DNA from 4 places in the Proteus columbae genome. Region 3 is predicted to be linked to each of the others. Evidence: predicted binding sites of a transcription regulator. Region 3 holds the regulator's gene; each other region holds the start of a gene.
The links. The regulator CRP, encoded in region 3, controls carbon source genes, mostly activating them, when cyclic AMP is high. The targets are predictions, from matches to a motif close to ATGTGANNNNNNTCACAT.
Positions count from the first base shown of each region.

Region 1: the regulator CRP is predicted to act here: its motif matches at 2,646-2,663, upstream of deoC (deoxyribose-phosphate aldolase).
Region 2: the regulator CRP is predicted to act here: its motif matches at 2,651-2,668, upstream of deoC (deoxyribose-phosphate aldolase).
Region 4: the regulator CRP is predicted to act here: its motif matches at 2,427-2,444, upstream of msrB (peptide-methionine (R)-S-oxide reductase MsrB).

Region 1 is NZ_CP043925.1:3,339,877-3,345,011, forward strand. It holds gene deoB (phosphopentomutase) at 1-175, opposite strand, end outside; gene deoA (thymidine phosphorylase) at 242-1,564, opposite strand; gene deoC (deoxyribose-phosphate aldolase) at 1,635-2,414, opposite strand; gene F1325_RS15635 (NupC/NupG family nucleoside CNT transporter) at 2,934-4,235, opposite strand; gene F1325_RS15640 (TatD family hydrolase) at 4,578-5,135, opposite strand, start outside.
Region 2 is NZ_CP043925.1:373,015-378,149, reverse strand. It holds gene F1325_RS01855 (PTS transporter subunit EIIC) at 1-416, opposite strand, end outside; gene murQ (N-acetylmuramic acid 6-phosphate etherase) at 459-1,370, opposite strand; gene rbsK (ribokinase) at 1,607-2,527, opposite strand; gene deoC (deoxyribose-phosphate aldolase) at 2,707-3,375, shown strand; gene F1325_RS01835 (DeoR family transcriptional regulator) at 3,431-4,207, shown strand; gene F1325_RS01830 (RNA ligase RtcB family protein) at 4,523-5,135, shown strand, end outside.
Region 3 is NZ_CP043925.1:3,764,979-3,770,113, reverse strand. It holds gene F1325_RS17545 (aminodeoxychorismate synthase component II) at 209-784, shown strand; gene argD (bifunctional acetylornithine/succinyldiaminopimelate transaminase) at 902-2,116, shown strand; gene crp (cAMP-activated global transcriptional regulator CRP) at 2,214-2,846, opposite strand; gene F1325_RS17530 (OsmC family protein) at 3,159-3,566, shown strand; gene F1325_RS17525 (phosphoribulokinase) at 3,656-4,525, opposite strand; gene F1325_RS17520 (YheU family protein) at 4,591-4,812, opposite strand; gene F1325_RS17515 (hydrolase) at 4,809-5,135, opposite strand, start outside.
Region 4 is NZ_CP043925.1:2,225,574-2,230,708, forward strand. It holds gene ansA (asparaginase) at 1-735, shown strand, start outside; gene pncA (bifunctional nicotinamidase/pyrazinamidase) at 758-1,402, shown strand; gene F1325_RS10650 (YeaC family protein) at 1,509-1,790, opposite strand; gene msrB (peptide-methionine (R)-S-oxide reductase MsrB) at 1,872-2,309, opposite strand; gene gapA (glyceraldehyde-3-phosphate dehydrogenase) at 2,653-3,648, shown strand; gene F1325_RS10665 (D-hexose-6-phosphate mutarotase) at 3,763-4,647, shown strand; one part of gene F1325_RS10670 (IS3 family transposase) at 4,698-5,135, opposite strand, start outside.

The DNA of each region.
Region 1 (5,135 bases), 430 kb from region 3:
GGCAAAGATTAGGTAAATGAAGAGGACCTTTACGACCGTCTCTATCTGCTTTACCGTCAGCAAACGCTTGTGCGATATGCCCTAAAGTGTCTGAACCTTGGTCACCGAATTTCTCCGCATCACCGGCAGCACCGATACCGAAGGAATCTAATACCATGATATGTACACGTTTCATAATTCTCTCTCCAGTGTCATTCTCCGTAGGCTACGGATATGTCACTTATAAATCGTAATTGAGTTCTTATTCGCTGATTTGGCGGTACACCATTGGTGAAGCTTCGCGTTTGCTGTCACCAATTACCATCGCTTTACGGACTTCAGCCGCAGCTTCTTGCCATGACTTTTCACTGTTAGCATGGATCATTGCTAAAGGTGTATCTGTATTGATCTCAGCACCAAGTGCTGCGATGTCGCTTAAGCCAACACTGTAATCAATAGCATCAGTCGCTTTACGGCGACCGCCACCTAATGTCACAACAGACATACCTAATGCACGTGTATCCATCTCTGTGATGAATCCTGTTTTCTCAGCGAATACAGGTTTACTTAATACCGCAGTTGGCAGGTATTTATTGTAGTTTTCAACAAAATCAGTTGGGCCTTTCTGTGCTGCAACCATACGACCAAAGACTTCTGCTGCTTTACCGTTATCCAACACATCTTGCAGTTTTTGGCGAGCTTGTTGACGCTCATCCGCTAAACGACCCGATACTAACATTTCAACACACAGCGCCATAGTGACTTCAAATAGACGTGGATTACGATATTCGCCTGTTAAGAATTGAACCGCTTCACGAACTTCAACCGCATTACCTGCGCTAGAAGCTAATACTTCGTTCATATCAGTTAACAGTGCAGTGGTTTGACAGCCAGCGCCATTTGCTACTTGGACAATTGACTCAGCCAGCTCTTCCGATTTTTGATAAGTCGGCATAAAAGCACCCGAGCCAACTTTAACGTCCATCACTAATGCATCTAAGCCTTCAGCTAATTTTTTACCTAAAATAGATGCAGTGATAAGCGGGATTGAATCAACTGTAGCAGTAATATCACGGGTAGCATAAAAGCGTTTGTCAGCAGGTGCTAATGAATTAGTTTGTCCAATGATGGCAACGCCGACATTGCGAATAATGTCGCGGAATTTCTCATCATCAGGGAAAATATCAAAGCTCGGAATTGCCTCAAGCTTATCTAATGTTCCGCCTGTGTGGCCTAATCCACGACCAGAAATCATAGGAACATAACCACCACAAGCAGCAACCATTGGCCCTAACATCAGTGAAGTAACATCACCCACACCACCGGTTGAATGTTTATCAACAATTGGGCCATTTAAGTTTAGGCTTTTCCAGTTCAGTACTGAACCGGAATCACGCATAGCTAATGTCAAAGCAACACGCTCTGGCATTGTCATGTCGTGGAAATAAATAGTCATTGCTAAGGCAGCAATTTGACCTTCAGAAACAGTATTATCTCTGACGCCATTAATGAAAAAACGAATTTCTTCCTCAGTTAAAGGATGACCATCACGCTTTTTACGAATAATCTCTTGGGCAAGAAACACTGCAACCTCCTGGTTTTATAGCATTGGTAACGCCCACAATAACGAAAAGCGGGCGTATTTCACGAATGGATTAGTAACCACTAGACGATTTTTGTTCGCCATGACCTAAAGTAGCTAATAAATTACCTAACAGGCTTGACGCACCAAAGCGGAAGTGACGGGCATCAACCCAGTTGTCACCCATAATGCGGTTAGCTAATGCAAGGTATTGAGCAGCTTCTTCAGCGGTACGTACACCACCCGCTGGTTTGAAACCAACTTCTTTGCCAACACCCATATCGTGGATCACTTGGATCATTAACTCAGCGCTTTCCAGTGTTGCATTTACAGGTACTTTACCTGTGGAAGTTTTAATAAAGTCAGCACCTGCTTTGATTGAAATTTCAGATGCTTTACGGATAAGCGCTGGATCTTTCAGCTCACCCGTTTCAATAATTACTTTCAGTAAAGCACCCGCGTCTGCGCAAGCTTCTTTACATGCTTTAACGATATCAAAACCGATTTGCTCGTTACCGGCCATAAATGCACGGTAAGGGAAAACTACGTCAACCTCATCTGCGCCATAAGCTAATGCCGCGTTGGTTTCTGCTAATGCGATATCTAAATCATCATTACCATGAGGGAAGTTAGTTACGGTTGCGATACGGACTTCTGGAGTACCCTGTTCGCGTAACACTTTACGTGCTAACGGAATAAAACGTGGATAGATACAAATAGCGGCTGTATTCCCTTCAGGGCTTTTAGCCTGATGACACAATGCAGTCACTTTTGCATCAGTGTCGTCATCATTTAATGTAGTTAAATCCATCAAAGACAGCGCAAGGCGCGCTGCAGCGGTTAAATCTGTCATAAAACTCTCCAACGATGTTTCTCAAGCCCTTTTGGGCGTACGCTTAAGATTAGCGATTAAATTTGTTGGCGAGCGGACTTGGTTCCTTGAAGATGTTGTTGTAACTTGCGCTACAACGACAGCTGAGCTCCCTCTCACCGCGCTATGCTCACTTCGGCGACCCGTCATTGAGCCTTCGCCATTCCATGAAGTTTCAGCACATCTTATTTGAACACGCTAAGGAACAATTAGATGTGCTTTACGTCACACTAATCAAATGCAACTTGCAAACAATGACATATAAGTGTGATCAACATCACAATTAGGTCATTTTCTGGTTTAATGTTACTCGAATAACGCCTCTAAGTCGTCTTTATAACGCAAAAAAAGCGAGATCAATATGAAATGATATCGCTATTGACCCTATTCAATACAAATTGCGAAATATCTCTCACAATAAAAGTAGTTAACATTACAGCAGAAAACAAACATAAAAGAGCAGACAGGCAAAACCCATCTGCTCTTTATAATCAAAATCAATTAAGCAGCAACAACAGCCATTGCGGTTAATGCAAAGAAGAAACCTGCAATCGTCGCACTCATTAAGTTAGAGAGTGTACCAGCAAGTACGGCTTTCATCCCTAAACGAGCCACGTCTTTACGGCGATTTGGAGCCATTCCACCTAAACCACCTAGCAGTACAGCAACGGAAGAGAGGTTAGCAAAACCGCACAGTGCAAAGGAGATAATTATCTTTGTTTGTTCTGATAAGATGATTAAGCCTGATGCAGCAACTTGAGCTTCATCTTGTAGATATTTGCTAAATTCAGAGTAAGCATAGAATTCATTAATAACCAGTTTTTGACCAATAAATGAGCCAGCAACGGTCGCTTCACTCCAAGGTACACCGATTAAGAAAGCAATAGGTGCAAAAACCCAACCTAATACTAATTCTAATGAAAAATTCTCATAACCAAACCAGCCACCAATGCCACCTAAGATACCATTGACTAATGCAATTAACGCAACGAAAGCAAGTAACATAGCACCGACGTTAAGAGCAAGCTGTAAACCTGAAGATGCCCCAGCTGCAGCTGCATCAATAATATTTGCTGGTTTTTCTTCATCGGTCATTTTATCCAGCGCATCTTTTTGATCGTCTGGCGTTTCTGTTTCAGGGATCAACAGCTTAGCAAAGAGTAAACCACCTGGTGCGGCCATAAATGATGCCGTAATCAAATACTCTAATGGCACGCCCATGCTTGCATATCCAGCAAGAACAGAACCAGCAACAGAAGCAAGGCCACCACACATAACAGCGAATAACTCAGAGGTTGTCATTCTTGCAATATAAGGACGAACAACAAGCGGAGCTTCGGTCTGACCCACAAAGATATTGGCTGTTGCAGACATCGATTCTGTGCGTGATGTACCAAGGACTTTCTGTAAACCACCACCAAGAATCTTAATCACAATTTGCATAATGCCGAGGTAATACAGCACAGCAATTAAAGAAGAGAAAAACACGATAACAGGCAGTACGCGTAGGGCGAATACGAAACCGCCACCACCAAACAACTCGAACATTTTATCTGATACTAGGCCTGCAAATAGGAAGCTCATCCCATTATTGCCGTAATCAATAACATTCTTAACACCATCAGAAACCGCAAGAAGCACTTCGCGACCACCGTCGGAATAAAGAACAAATGCACCTAAGCCAATCTGAATAAGGAATGCGCCACCAACTGTACGTAGTCTAATTGCACGTCGATTGCTGGAAAACAGAATGGCTATCAATATTAATGTTGCCATTCCGACCAAGCTCATAATGAGTTGCATTGAAGGATCCCTGTTCACATAAAAATTTAATGGATTATCAATAATGCTCTAACCTGAGATTATTGACTCTTTTTGCCAGATAATTATACCTAGTCCAGAAAAAGAACCCTCTATATCCATCACAAATAGCGCTTGGAAAAAGCAACACAAAACCCACAAATGAGAAGTAGATCACATAAACAAACCTAAAAAACGCACTTATTGAATAGGCTAATTTAAAAAAAATATCATTCGATTAACAAATGATGGCTTTAATCTTAAATAGCAGAAATAAATGAACGTTTTATTTGTATAAGTACAATTAAAATAAGGCGTATTTTTAATCTTTTTGATTAAATAAGTTTAAGATAAAGACGAGGTGTTATCTTTTAATTGGAATAATTGTAGGCTATTGAGATAGAGTTGCTCTGCGATCACCTCTGGTGATCCTTGACGCAGATCACAGAGTTGGGAAAAAACGTTCTGAATACGCTCAGGGCGATTAGGTTCACCTTGAAAACCACTCACAGGCATATCAGGAGCATCTGTTTCTAATAACAGACATTCTAGTGGTAACGAGGCAATTGCGCGGCGAGTTTTTTGTGCTCGCTCATAAGTAATAGTTCCACCAACGCCAATAAAATAGCCTTGCTGAATAAACTTTTCTGCCTGTTGCAGACTTCCTGCAAAACCATGAATAACCCCTTTGCGAGGCACATCATAACGGCGTAAAAGTGCACTTAACTTATCGTGGGTTTTACGTGAATGTAGGATCACAGGCAAATCAAATTCAATCGCTAGTTTAAGCTGTGCAATTAAAAACGCCTCTTGCTTCTCAGGCTGAGGATTATCCATATAGTCATCAAGCCCTATCTCTCCGATGGCAACACAACGAGAAGCTGTTTTTAATTTCTGTTTTAA
Region 2 (5,135 bases), 720 kb from region 3:
ATAATATTAATTAACCCCATAATCAAACCGCAGCCAATTAAAGCAGGAATTGTCGGGACAAAAATAGCCGCTAATGTATTTAGCATACGACGAATGGAGAAGCCTTTTTTCACTGGTGTTGACGCAGGCTCATCTTCACTACTTGCTGAACTGTTTTGCATACGCTTATTCATGATGGAATAAACTTTTGCCGCGGTTCCCATTCCTACAATCACTTGGTGCTGTTCGCCATTAAATACAACACCTTTAACGCCTTCGACTTGTTTTAAAGCGTCTGCATCAAATAGCGAGCTATCTTTTAAAATCAGTCGAATACGAGTCATACAATGTGTTAGGGTTGCCACATTTTGAAACCCACCAGCATGTTTTTCTATTTCTATTGCTAACGTGTCGAGATGTTCTATTTTATTAGCCATATACGTGCCTGCTAAAGTTCAGAGTGTTTACTCATATTGTTATTAGTTAAATAGGGCGAGTTGCTGTTGTAACGAACGATAAGGATATTGCTGCGTAATTTGATCCACTTTCTCCACACTCAGATGAAGTTCATACATTAAAATGGCTTTCCTAGGATGATAATTAACCATTTGTAACAGGGTTCTGGCTGTTTCATGTGAAATTCCACACACCTCGCTGACAATACCTTCAGCACGACGTTGCAATTTCTCATTACTCGCAACCACATCCACCATCAGGTTTTTATGCACTTTTCCAAGTTTAGTCATCACGCTAGTACTTAACATACCCAAAATCATTTTTTGAGCTGTGCCACTTTTCATTCTTGTAGAGCCTGTTAACACCTCTGCGCCCACATCTGGTGCAATAGATAAATCAGCAATTTCACTCATCATACTTTTGCCACGCGTAGTAATAGATACTGTCAATGCTTTTAGCTTCTTGCCATATTGCAAAGCTGCGACAGTGAAGGGAGTGCGACCACTTGCGGCAATGCCAATAACGACATCTTTATCACTGACATGACGACGTTGAAGCTCTTCAATTGCCGCCTCTTGGCTATCTTCAATATTTTCAACCGCTTTTAGCATTGCATCATGACCGCCAGCAATAATCGCCTGTACTAATGCAGGAGATACACCAAAAGTAGGTGGACATTCCGCACTGTCTAGTACCGCTAATCGGCCACTTGTTCCTGCACCAACATAAAAAATACGTCCACCTTTTTGCAGACGTTCAGTAATTCTTTCTACTGCTTTAGCAATAGCGGGTAATTCTTTTTTAACTGCATTGGCAACAGTCATATCTGCACTATTGATAAGCGTAACCAACTCTAAAGCGCTTAATTCAGAAAACTGTGTTGTTTCTTGATTGCTTTCATTTTTAAGACATTCGCTTAATGCATCTTCTTTCATCATAACAACCTTAATGAAACCAAATTTCAATTAAAATTACATCTTATGAAATTATATTTCAATGATAATTGTCACCACTCTGTGAAATCAGTCACATTAAGTTAAACCTTTTTTCTTTTTAAGAAATCCAACAGTGACTATAAAAACATAATAATCTATTGATTTTAAAGAAATTCCACTTGCTTTTTAAATGAGATAGCAAGTGGAATACAAAGATGTGATAGTGCAGAAGTGTACTACTTGGCTTGCGCTAGAAACTGCCCAAACTCTTCAAGGCTTGGATAAGAAGATTGTGTGCCTTTTCCTGCAACACTTAAACCAGAAAACATCACGGCTTTATTTAACGCTTCTTCAATATTATTGGTGTGAACATAATAATGGGAGAAACAACCAATAAAGGCATCCCCCGCCCCACTAGTATCAATTGCATCAACTTTAATGGCCGGAATATATTTTTCAATTTCACCATTCATCCATAATGCGCCTTTTTCACCTAATGTAACGATAACATTCTTAAAGCCTTTTTGTAGTAAAGAACAAGCGGCTTCACGGATTTCATCCATTGTAGTGATTGGCATACCAGTCAAAATTTCAAGTTCTGTTTCATTCGGAACAAAAAAGTCACAACGAGCTGCAATATCAAGATCTAATGCTTTTGAAGCAGGCGCTGGGTTAAATAACACAGGAATATGATGTTTGTTACCGAACTCAATGGCGTGATACACCGTTTCAAGCGGGATTTCTAATTGCAATACGATTATTTTGCATTTTTTCAGGCTATCTGTGGCTCTATCAATATCCTCTGGCGATAAATGCTGATTAGCACCTTTAACAATTAAAATGCTATTTGATGATTGAGAAGTCACAAAAATGGGCGCAACACCACTTGTTGTACCAGGCACTTTTTCAACATAGCGCGTGTTAATACCATAAGACTCTAAATTCATGATGGTGTTATCCGCGAAAATATCATCGCCAACCTTTGTTAACATCATCACTTTTGAATTTAATTTAGCAGCAGCAACAGCTTGATTTGCCCCTTTACCACCACAGCCAATCTTAAATGCTGGCGCCTCAAGGGTTTCTCCCTCTTTTGGCATCCTGTCTATATAGGTGATCAAATCCACCATATTTGAACCAATCACTGCGATATCCATAGCGCCTCTTACTCTTATATGAAATTTTTAAATGTGAAAATAGTGACATTTTGATAGCTGTATAACAGTATCATGTTATTTAAATATCATTTGTGATTGTTATCCCGTTAAAACGGCACTAATATGTTGCCAAAATCACATGGGTGATGAATAACAATCTTCTTATTAAGGAATATACTATGCGTCCATTAGCTAATTATATCGATCATACCCTTCTTGCTGCAGATACAACTGAAGCACAAATCAAAAAATTGTGTGCTGAAGCAGTTGAACACGGTTTCTTCTCTGTTTGTATTAACACTTCTTACATCCCTTTAGCAAGAACTTGCCTTGATGGAAGTGATGTAAAAGTATGTTGTGTTATCGACTTCCCATTTGGGGCTGGTTTAACAGCAACAAAAGCCTTTGAAGCCGCTGAAGCTATTCGTCAAGGCGCACAAGAAGTAGATATGGTTATCAATATCGGAATGTTAAAAAGCGGTCGTTTAGACTTTGTAAAACAAGATATTGAAGCAGTAAAAGCCGCTTGTGGTAATACAACTCTGAAAGTTATTTTAGAAACTTGCTTATTAACTGACGACGAAGTACGTTTAGTTTGTGAAATGTGTCGTGAGATCCGCGTTGATTTTGTGAAAACATCAACAGGATACAGTACAATGGGCGCAACAGAACATCATGTTGCTTTAATGCGCAAAACAGTGGGTGATGAAGTTGGTGTGAAAGCATCAGGTGGTGTTCGCGATCGCCAAACAGCATTAAACATGATCAAAGCAGGTGCAACACGTATCGGCGCTAGCGCAAGTGTCGCTATCGCAACAGATTCAGATGCACCTGAATCAAACTACTAATTATTTAGCGTATATTTTCTTGGAGTACGCTATTCGATAACACAAGGATCCTTCGGTGATAGAGACCAAACAGCACGAACGTTTGCGCCGCCTCAGTGAATGTATAAAACGCTCAGGTCGCATACATCTTAAAGACGCCGCAAGGATCCTTGAAGTTTCTGAAATGACAATTAGGCGCGACCTTAGTTCTGACGCCGAAAACCCTTTTCCGATGTCATTATTAGGTGGCTACGTTGTTGCATTAGCCCAGCCCCATTCAGGGTTAATCTCAACATCCTCTAATATTATTACGCCAGATCAAACTGAAGAACTTCATATTCCTAATCTTGCCGCTGGCATGGTATCTGACGGCGATGTTCTTTTTTTCGATAACGGGCAGTTTATTCCCACACTGATTGAGCTTATTCCTGATAATCTGCATTTCACGGGGATCTGTTATTCTCATCGAGTATTTTTGGCATTAAGCCAGAAAAAAAATGCCACCGTATTACTCTGCGGAGGTGAATATCGTCCTAAAAGTGACTCTTTCTACAATCCTACCCAACCTTCTTATCTTGATAGCATTAATCCCAAAAAAGCCTTTATTTCAGCCGAAGGTGTTCATCTCGATTTTGGCGTTACCTGTTATAACATCGACGATCTGTACATGAAGAAAAAAGCGATGGATAAATCTATTCGTAAGATCTTACTCACCAAATATCACTATTTTGATGAAACAGCGACAGCCAATATGGGCGATTTAGCTCAGTTTGATGTTGTTATCACAGATAGAAAATTAACGGATGATTACGAAGATTATTGCCGAAAAAGCTCAGTAAAAGTAATTTATTAATTAAAAATAGAGAACTAACTGAAATAGCAAATAAAAGGAAATTAGCCTTAAATTAAATAAAATCTATTAATTCTTTTTTTTAAAAAATAAAGAAAAACCACACCACTTTTTGATTGCCAATGCAAAAAAAAGTGGTTACTATGCCCGCGATTTATTATTTCACATCCATTTCAATTAACTGCAAGGAGGTATCCCATGACAACGACAAATATGAATACTCTTTGCGGACAATCTCAGAAGTAATCCTTTTTTCCTTCTTTTTGCTGTCCGCCAATCAATTTATTTTTTTATCCTTTACATTATATGGATTGGTATATGGACAAGTGTGTTCATTATTTATCTGATAGCGTCTGTTATATCGCATCGGATAATACTTGGATTGAAAGCAAAGCAATCCAACAATTAGAAACAACCGCTCAACTTCCTGATATGGCTTATGTCGCAGGTATGCCTGATTTACATCCGGGGCGTGGTTATCCCATTGGCGCTGCTTTTTTTTCTGTTAATCGCTTTTACCCTGCTTTAGTCGGAAATGATATTGGCTGTGGCATGACGCTCTTTCAAACAGAATTTAAAAACAGCAAACTCAACTTAGATAAAGCAGAGAAACAGTTGAGTGAAATGAGTGATATCGCGCCTTCAGAATGGCTAGAAGCTCATCTACCGACTGAAATGCAAAATCATCCTTTTGCTGGCTCTTTAGGCTCTATTGGTGGTGGTAATCACTTTGCTGAATTCCAACAAATTGACCAAGTGATTAATGAAACGCTTTTCGCTGCAAGTGGTATCAATAAAAAACAGTTATTGCTATTAGTTCACAGCGGATCAAGAGGTTTAGGACAATCTATCTTACGTGCTCATACAGAACAGTTTGGTCATAAAGGACTTGTTGCTAACACCGAAGAGGCAAATGAATATTTGCAAGCCC
Region 3 (5,135 bases):
TATTCATCATCAATTACCGTCATTCTTGTTATTGCGCAATAAATCAGCAGGTTTTCTTGCTTACTATTCATATTTTACACCTGTGCTATGATAATCGGCTTTGTTGTACCCAAGTCGGTTAAACAACGAGCTATTTTGGCAAATCTACACTCGCTTTAAAATAGTAATAAAATAGATAATGATAAGAAAATCAGTCGGATAGGCTAATATGCTGTTACTTATTGATAATTACGACTCGTTTACCTACAACCTCTATCAGTATTTCTGTGAATTGGGTGCTGAGGTTGTTGTTAAGCGTAACGATGAGATCGGACTTAAAGAGATAGAAAAGATGATGCCAGCACATCTTGTTATCTCGCCAGGACCTTGTACTCCTGATGAAGCAGGGATCTCTCTTGAGGCTATACAGCGGTTTGCCGGTGAAATTCCTATTCTTGGCGTTTGTCTTGGACATCAAGCGATAGGACAAGCTTTTGGTGCATCAGTTATCAGAGCACGAGAAGTGATGCATGGTAAAAATTCATTAATACATCATAATCAACAAGGTGTTTTTAAGGGACTTAATCGGCCTTTAAATGTGACGCGTTACCACTCTTTAGTGATTGATGCGACGACATTACCCGTACCTTTTGAAGTGACGGCATGGAGCCAACATGATGGAAATGTTGATGAAATTATGGGAATTCGCCATCGTACTCTGCCAATTGAAGGGGTTCAATTTCACCCAGAAAGTATTTTAAGTGAACAAGGGCATGAGCTATTAAATAATTTCCTTAAATATTAAATGGATAGCATTTAAATAGCGAAATAACGCCTTTTTATACAAAACCACATTTGATTTTTTATTCATATTTAGTGATTATATTTTCATATTGAATATGAATAACGATCAGGTGGGGTAATGACAAAGCAAAGCATCAACCGGGCAACTTACGATCAAGTAATGTTGCCAATTTATTCACCCGCAGAATTTATTCCTGTCAAAGGGATGGGTAGCCGTGTTTGGGATCAGCAGGGAAAATCGTATATTGATTTTGCTGGTGGTATTGCTGTTTTAGCACTGGGGCATGCTCATCCTGCTCTTAATCAAGCCTTGAAAGAACAAAGCGAACAACTTTGGCATGTTAGTAATATTTTTACTAATGAACCAGCATTGCGTTTAGCACAAAAATTAATAAATAACACATTTGCAGAACGTGTCTTTTTTGCCAATTCAGGCGCAGAAGCGAATGAGGCAGCATTTAAGTTGGCTCGCCATTATGCCATCACTCGCCATAGTCCTTATAAAACTAAAATTATTGCTTTTCACCATGCATTCCACGGCAGAACACTGTTTACAGTATCTGTTGGTGGGCAACCTAAATATGCAGATGGTTTTGGCCCTAAGCCTGCAGATATCGTGCATATTCCTTTCAATGATTTAGAGGCGGTTAAAGCTGTTATTGACGACCATACTTGTGCTGTCGTATTGGAACCTGTGCAAGGTGAAGGTGGTGTCACGGTAGCAACACCTGAGTTTATGAGGGGGCTACGTGAATTGTGTGATAAGCATCAAGCTCTGCTTGTTCTTGATGAAGTACAAACAGGTATGGGACGTACAGGCAAGCTTTTTGCCTATATGAACTATGATGTGACACCAGACATTATTACAACTGCAAAAGCGCTAGGAGGTGGTTTTCCACTCAGTGCGATGTTAACAACACATGAAATAGCTTCTGTAATGGGCGTAGGGACTCATGGTACAACTTATGGTGGCAATCCATTAGCTTGTGCAGTGGGTAATGTCGCATTTGATTTAATTAATACACCTGAGGTACTTGAGGGTGTAGAAAAGCGCTATCAATGGATTGTGGATGAACTGGTGGCAATTAATCAAACGTACGATGTCTTTTCGCAAATCCGTGGACAAGGTTTATTGATCGGTGCGCAATTGGCACCACAATATAAAGGTAAAGCCAAAGAGTTACTCGGTCTTGCTGCCAAACATGGCTTAATGATGTTAAACGCAGGAGCCGATGTAATGCGTTTTACACCATCGTTAATTATTACCCAAGAAGAATTACAAGAAGGAATGGTGGCATTAAAAGTGGCTATTGCGGAATTTGTAAAAGGGTAGTGCGGACTAAAAACCCCATCTATAAGGATGGGGTTTATACAGATTGTATCATCAATAGCCCTTTTATTGGGCTATTGTTTGTTCGGGGTGGGGAAACTTAGCGAGTCCCGTAAACGACGATAGTTTTACCGTGTGCTGAGATCAGGTTTTGATCTTCTAGCATTTTGAGAATACGGCCTACAGTTTCGCGTGAACAACCAACGATTTGACCAATTTCCTGACGTGTAATTTTAATTTGCATGCCATCAGGATGCGTCATGGCATCGGGTTGTTTTGCTAAGTTTAGTAAGGTCTGTGCAATACGGCCTGTAACATCAAGGAAAGCAAGGTTACCTACTTTTTCTGATGTTGTTTGTAATCTGTTCGCCATTTGAGCAGAAAGGCGCATCAGAATATCAGGGTTAACCTGAATTAATTGACGGAATTTTTTATAGGAAATTTCTGCTACTTCACAGGCTGTTTTTGCTCTAACCCATGCACTACGTTCTTGATCTTCTTCAAATAATCCAAGTTCACCGATGAAATCCCCCTGATTTAGGTAGGAGAGGATCATTTCTTTTCCTTCTTCATCTTTAATAAGAACAGCCACGGAACCTTTAACAATATAATAAAGTGTTTCCGCTTTCTCACCTTGGTGGATCAGCGTGCTCTTGGATGGATATTTGTGAATATGGCAGTGTGACAAAAACCATTCAAGAGTCGGGTCTGTTTGCGGCTTGCCGAGAACCATTCGCGTTATCCTCTGTACGTTAAATGCAGCCTTTCAAAACGGATAGGTTCCCTTTTGATACAGCGTGCTTAAAAATCCTATCTTTACCTATTAACTTCCTGAGAACACGGTAAGTTAATATGGAGTAGATTATAATAAATGAGAAAATAATGCATTGATCTTAACCACTATCATCAAGCAGATATTGTTTTTAACACAATTAGTGCATTAAGTCTCGTTTTACGCAGTCAGCATAATAAACCTATTTGCTAATTGCTAGTTGAATTATGAGAATGTACTCTTTTAGTTTCTGTCATCTTTAGGGGAAAATAAATGGAAGCGAGAGTTAAGTGGGTAGAAGATTTATCTTTTGTCGGTGAGTCTTCTTCTGGTCATCAAATCATGATGGATGGAAATTCGGGTGATAAAGCACCAAGTCCAATGGAAATGGTATTAATTGCTGCAGGTGGGTGTAGCGCTATTGATGTTGTGAGCATCTTACGTAAAGGTCGTCACCAAGTGACTGATTGTGAAGTGAAATTAACATCAGAAAGACGCGAAGAAGCCCCTCGTCTATTTACTGATATCAATTTACATTTTATTGTTTCAGGTAAAGAATTAACGGATAAAATCGTAGAACGAGCTGTTCAATTATCCGCAGAAAAATATTGTTCTGTTTCTTTAATGCTAGGAAAAGCAGCCAATATTACGCATTCATTTGAAATAAAAGATGCCGACTAATTTTGATATTTTAAAATAAAGTTTAATTCGAAAAATAATATCCCTTAATTAATGGGATATTATTTTTATAGAGATAAATTTTATTTTGGTTAACTTATCTTTTCGCCATTTAATAATTTTTTGACTAATGGCGCCATAATTAATTCCATCGCTAATCCTAATTTCCCGCCCGGTACAACAATAGTATTTATTGTTGACATAAATGAGCCATGCAACATCGCAAGTAAATAGGGAAAATCAATATCGGTTAAGCCTCGAAAACGAATAACAATAAAGCTTTCATCGAGAGTGGGGATTGCTTTGGCAGAAAAAGGGTTTGAAGTATCAACCGTTGGAACTCGTTGGAAGTTAATGTGAGTGCGTGAGAATTGAGGAATAATATAGCTAATATAATCATCCATTGAGCGTACAACCGAATCTCTTACCGCCTCTTGTGAGTGTCCTCTTTCTGTGGTGTCTCGAATAAGCTTTTGTATCCACTCTAGGTTTACGATAGGGACAACACCCACTAGTAAATCAACATGTTGTGCGACATCGTGCTCATTGGTGACAACGCCCCCGTGTAACCCTTCATAAAAGAGAACATCGGTATTGTTTGGCAAAGGCTCCCAAGGTGTAAATGTACCTGGTAATTGGTTGTAGGGAGTGGCTTCATCATAAGAGTGTAGATACTTGCGAGATTGACCTTGTCCTGTATCACTATACTGACTTAAGGTCTTACTCAGTAAGCTAAAATCATTTGCTTCAGGGCCAAAATAACTGATATGTCTACCTTGTTCTCTGGCTTTTCTTATCGCCATATCCATTTCAGGACGGGTATAGCGATGGAAACTATCTCCATCAATCAATGCAGCATTTGCATTGAGTTGTTGGAATATCTTACGAAAAGCTTGGCTTGTTGTGGTAGTTCCTGCACCACTTGAGCCAGTCACTGCGATGATCGGATGCTTGATTGACATAGGTTATCCTTTTGCTAAATAAGGTTGGCCCTTATTGACGGCGATACATCGCTTGCTTTGAATAACTAACCAGAGCGAAACTGCGATGCCGGCATAATATTGACGCTCTCATGAAGTTCTGACCAAACCAATACGGCTTCACCGGATTTAAGTTGTTTTTTTACGTCGGCGACTTTTTGTTCAAGCGTTTTCTCTTGGATACCATAATCAGTGCCTTCTCGTAAAACAAAACTTTCAATAAGATTATCAAGTGTCTCTGTGGAAAGCTCATTCCAAGGAATTATCATTTGGTTTTCTCCAAATAAGCGGATAACCAGTCAGGTATTCGGCTTTCAAGCCACATCACGGGTTTAGAAAGTTTTCCACTTACAAAACCGACATGCCCACCAAACTCGGTGAGTTGATATTCAATGTTGTTTGGTAAGGTTGTGATATCAGGAATAACATCCGCAGACATAAAAGGATCATCTTTCGCGTGAATAATCAGTGTTGTTTTCTTTATTTTATTTAATAAAGGTAATGCACTGCATTGGCGATAATAATCTAACGCATCTTTAAATCCGTGAATTTTAGACGTGATAAGATCGTCAAATTGACGTAGTTTTTTAAT
Region 4 (5,135 bases), 1.5 Mb from region 3:
ACTGCTTCTGCACTCTCTTTTATGTTTGAGAATCTTAGCAAGCCTATTATTGTTACTGGCTCTCAAATTCCTTTAGAAGCCTTACGGTCTGATGGACAAACAAACCTATTAAATGCACTTTATCTCGCTGCTCATCATCCAATTAATGAAGTAGCTCTATTTTTTAATAACACCCTGTATCGCGGAAACCGCACCGTAAAAGCACATGCCGACGGCTTTAATGCCTTTGCGTCGCCGAATAGCGCACCACTGTTAGAAGCGGGCATTAATATTAAACAATTTAAAATTAATTCCTTTCCTAAAGGAAATGGTGAATTTACTGCACATAATATTACGCCTCAACCTATCGGTGTTGTCACAATTTATCCGGGCCTTTCCGATGAAGTTGTTAAAAACATCCTGATGCAACCTGTGAAAGCCTTAATATTGCGCTCTTATGGTGTCGGTAATGCACCCTCACACCCTGCTTTACTTTCTACCCTACGTGAAGCAACAGAGCGTGGTATTGTTGTTATCAACCTTACACAATGTATTTCTGGTCGAGTGAATATGGAAGGCTATGCAACAGGTCAAGCATTAGCGGAAGTTGGAGTGATCAGTGGCTTTGATATGACATTTGAAGCAACATTAACTAAACTGCATTATCTCCTTAGCCAACAATATAATTACACTGAAATCTGCCGACTAATGCAGCAAAACCTACGCGGTGAAATGACATTAGACGATAACGACTAAGTTTAATCTAAAGGTAAAAGTGGTGAAAAATTCTGCACTGTTATTGGTTGATATACAAAATGATTTTTGTACAGGTGGTGCATTAGCTGTTAATGAAAGCGACATAGTTATACAAACAGCCAATCAACTTATTCATAGTTTCAAGCAATCTAAAAATCCTATTATCGCCAGTTTAGACTGGCATCCAGCCGATCATCTTAGCTTTGCTGAAAATTCAGGCACAGTTGTGGGAGAGGTCGGTACTCTTAATGGATTACCACAAGTTTGGTGGCCAGTACATTGTGTACAAAATTCTTATGGCGCTGCATTTCATCCTGAATTAAACCAAGCACTGATTAATCATATTATTTACAAAGGGCAAAATCACCTTATTGATAGTTATAGTGCTTTTTTTGATAACGACCATGAATACCAAACAGGTTTGCATACACTTTTGCAGACATTAAATATAAAACATCTTTATATTTTAGGAATTGCTACGGATTACTGTGTCAAATTCACAGTGCTAGATGCATTATTATTAGGATATCAGGTTTCAGTCATTACAGACGGTTGTCGCGGTGTCAATATTCAAGATGACGATAGCGAAAAAGCATTAGAAGAAATGAGAGCAAAAGGCGCAGCGTTAATTGATTCAGCACATTGGCTTAATCGTAACAATCAATAGGTTCGTTATTTTCCTTATCTTTATAAAATGAAAAAGAGGCTATTTTAACCTGTTCGGTTAATAAATAGCCCCTTTTTATATTTATTCTATCCATTCAACACAGGTTTTAATCATCATCCATTGGCGTTAACGTCGCTAAACGTTCAGATTGAAACTGAGCTTTTAATTCTTGTTTGCTCTTCATGGTAATTTGTCCATTAGTGCCTACTGTCATATGCTCAGGTGTGTGGTTATTTTTCGCCTGCCATAATAAAACAATCTGCATGCAATGTTCTTTTTGCTCATCGGTCAATGCAACACCATCAGGCCATTTACCTAGTTCAACTGCGGTTGAAATACGCTGATAAATTTCAGGGGTTACCATCGAAATAAGTTCATTAACTTCCATTGATTGCTCCATAAGCTAAATAATCACTTGAAATGGCTGAATCGTTTTTTCAGTTGTTATTATTTTGTTAATTTAACAAGATTAACCGGCTTGTTTTTCGCCTGTTTCACTATTTGTAAATGAAAGAGATGCTGAATTAACACAATAACGCTCCCCTGTTGGGGCTGGGCCATCATTAAAAACATGCCCTAAATGTGCATCACATTGCTGGCAACGTATTTCAGTTCTTTTCATATTATGAGAAAAATCATCAATATAGCGAATCGCATTATCACTAACAGGTTGATAAAAGCTTGGCCAACCACATCCTGCATCAAATTTTGTATCTGAATAAAACAAAGGAGCAGAACAACATAAACAGTGATAAATCCCTGTTTGACGGTTGTGTAATAATTTACCACTAAATGGCGGTTCTGTGCCTTGCTGTTGCGTCACATAACGTTGCATTTCGTTGAGTGTTGATAAATCAAGGTGATTGTTATTACTTGAAATATTCACTTTCTTTTCATTATCTGCCATATCGACCTCTTGCCCAGAAAAATGCTTTTTAAAACAACAGTGAATAATAACAAAGATTTAACAACAAATCTGGAAAATATGGTCTAAAATCATCAAGAGTAATCTTTAGTTTTTGAAATGTGATGAATTTCACATAACGGAGCAAAGGTAACTTCATTTATCGGCGTTGATCCCGATAATACACAGCGTAACATTTAGCTAAAACGACCAATCTTTAAGCGAAAAGTGTTTTTTTAATTGATTTTTTGCAATTATTGACACGATTCCGCTTGACGATTGGCGCGGTTTTGGTAACTTTAGAAGCAACTTTTTAATTCACTAAATTAAAGCTGGTGGAATACATATGACTATCAAAGTAGGTATTAATGGTTTTGGTCGTATCGGCCGCATCGTTTTCCGTGCTGCTCAAGAACGTTCAGATATCGAAATCGTAGGTATTAACGATCTGTTAGACGCAGACTACATGGCATACATGCTGAAATACGATTCAACTCATGGCCGTTTCAACGGTACTGTTGAAGTAAAAGATGGCCACCTCGTTGTTAATGGTAAAACCATCCGCGTAACTTCAGAAAGAGATCCAGCAAATCTGAAATGGAACGAAGTCGGTGCTGACGTTGTTGCAGAAGCAACTGGTCTGTTCTTAACTGATGAAACCGCTCGTAAACACATCCAAGCTGGTGCGAAAAAAGTTGTTCTGACTGGTCCTTCAAAAGACAACACACCAATGTTCGTAATGGGCGTAAACCATAAATCATACGCAGGCCAAGATATCGTTTCTAACGCATCTTGTACGACTAACTGCTTAGCGCCTTTAGCTAAAGTTATCAATGATAACTTCGGTATCGTTGAAGGTCTGATGACTACTGTTCACGCAACAACTGCAACTCAACGTACTGTTGATGGTCCATCTGCAAAAGACTGGCGTGGTGGTCGTGGTGCTTCTCAAAACATCATCCCATCATCAACTGGTGCTGCTAAAGCTGTAGGTAAAGTTATTCCTGAACTGAACGGCAAACTGACTGGTATGTCTTTCCGTGTTCCTACTCCTAACGTTTCTGTTGTTGACCTGACTGCACGTCTGGAAAAACCAGCAACTTACGCTCAAATTTGTGACGCTATCAAAGCAGCAGCTGAAGGCGAACTGAAAGGCGTTCTGGGCTACACTGAAGATGCAGTTGTTTCAACTGACTTCAACGGTGAAGTTCTGACTTCAGTATTTGATGCTAAAGCAGGTATCGCACTGAACGACAACTTTGTTAAATTAGTTGCTTGGTACGATAACGAAGTTGGTTATTCAAACAAAGTTCTGGATCTGATTTCTCATATCTCTAAATAATTAGAGTTTAGAAAGTCACGATTTCTTTTAGAGCCACCTTTTCGGTGGCTCTTTTATTTTCTAGCCAGTCAGTTTATTGTATTGAAATAGTCAGTGACATAAGGTCATAAAATAATGAATGAGAAAATTTTTTCTTTGCCGATTATTGAACAAATATCACCTTACTTAAGTCGTCGGCAATTAGGCGAACTTCCTATCCTTGTTATTTCACATCCTAAAGTACGCGCAGCTATCAGTCTTCAAGGCGCACATTTAATTGCTTGGCAACCCGCACAAGAGCATCCTGTATTTTGGGTAAGCGAAGCTTCTCTCTTCACTTCCGGTGTTGCGATTCGTGGTGGTATTCCTATTTGCTGGCCTTGGTTTGCTTCAGCGGGTACACCAAGCCATGGATTTGCACGAATTCTTCCTTGGGAATTTAGTGCTCACACAGAGCAAGAGGATGGCGTACTCATTACCATGACACTAAAAGAGAGCCAGCAGACGCAAAAATATTGGCCTCATGAGTTTACGGTTATTGCTCGCTTTAAATTAGGCGCAACCTGTGAGGTTGAATTAGAATCTTACGGTGATTATGAAGCGACAGCCGCCCTTCACTCTTATTTTAATGTGAGTGACATTGATAATGTCTCTGTAACTGGCTTAGGAGGCCACTACATTGACACCGTAGCAGATAAAGAGGTTTACACTGAGGAAACCTCATTACGCTTCAATGGACGCACTGACAGGCTTTATACAGAGCCTGACGATTTTAATCTTATTCATGATGATGGTTGGGATCGCACAATTGAGGTTCATCATTACCATCATAGTGATGTGGTATGTTGGAACCCCGGTGCAGAACTCGCAAGTTCAATGAAAGATATGAGCACAGGTGGCTATCGTAAAATGGCTTGCGTAGAAACCGCTCGTATCCACCAACCATTAAAACCAGATAACGTTCATCCTGGTCGCTTATCTCTGGTAGTTCGTGTTCGTAAAAATATTGCCGAAAAATAAAGTATTACTGATATCTTGCCTGACTAGTCCTGATATAGGTTGACAACTTTTCAGGCATAAAACGCTCGATGTACTTCATCGGGCGTTTTATAGTTTAACGATAAGTGTGGCCGTTTTTCATTATAGAGTTGGATTGATTCTTCTACTAATTTTCTTGCTTGTTCCAGATTACTCGGTTTTATCAGTAGATACTCCATTTTTAATATTCCATTAATTCGTTCTGCTAAGGCATTTTGATAACAATCATACCCATCAGTCATAGAACATTGAATATTATGCTCTTTATGTATCTCCTGATATTCCGAAGAACAATACTGTATCCCTCGATCTGAATGATGGATTAACGAAGTTGTCGAAGTCCGTTTTTTTAACGCCTGAACCAACGATTTCTTCACTGAACTTGTTTTCATATTGTTATCTAAATGATATCCCACGATTTTTCGTGAATACGCATCCGTAATTAAACTTAAATAAGTATCACCTTCATG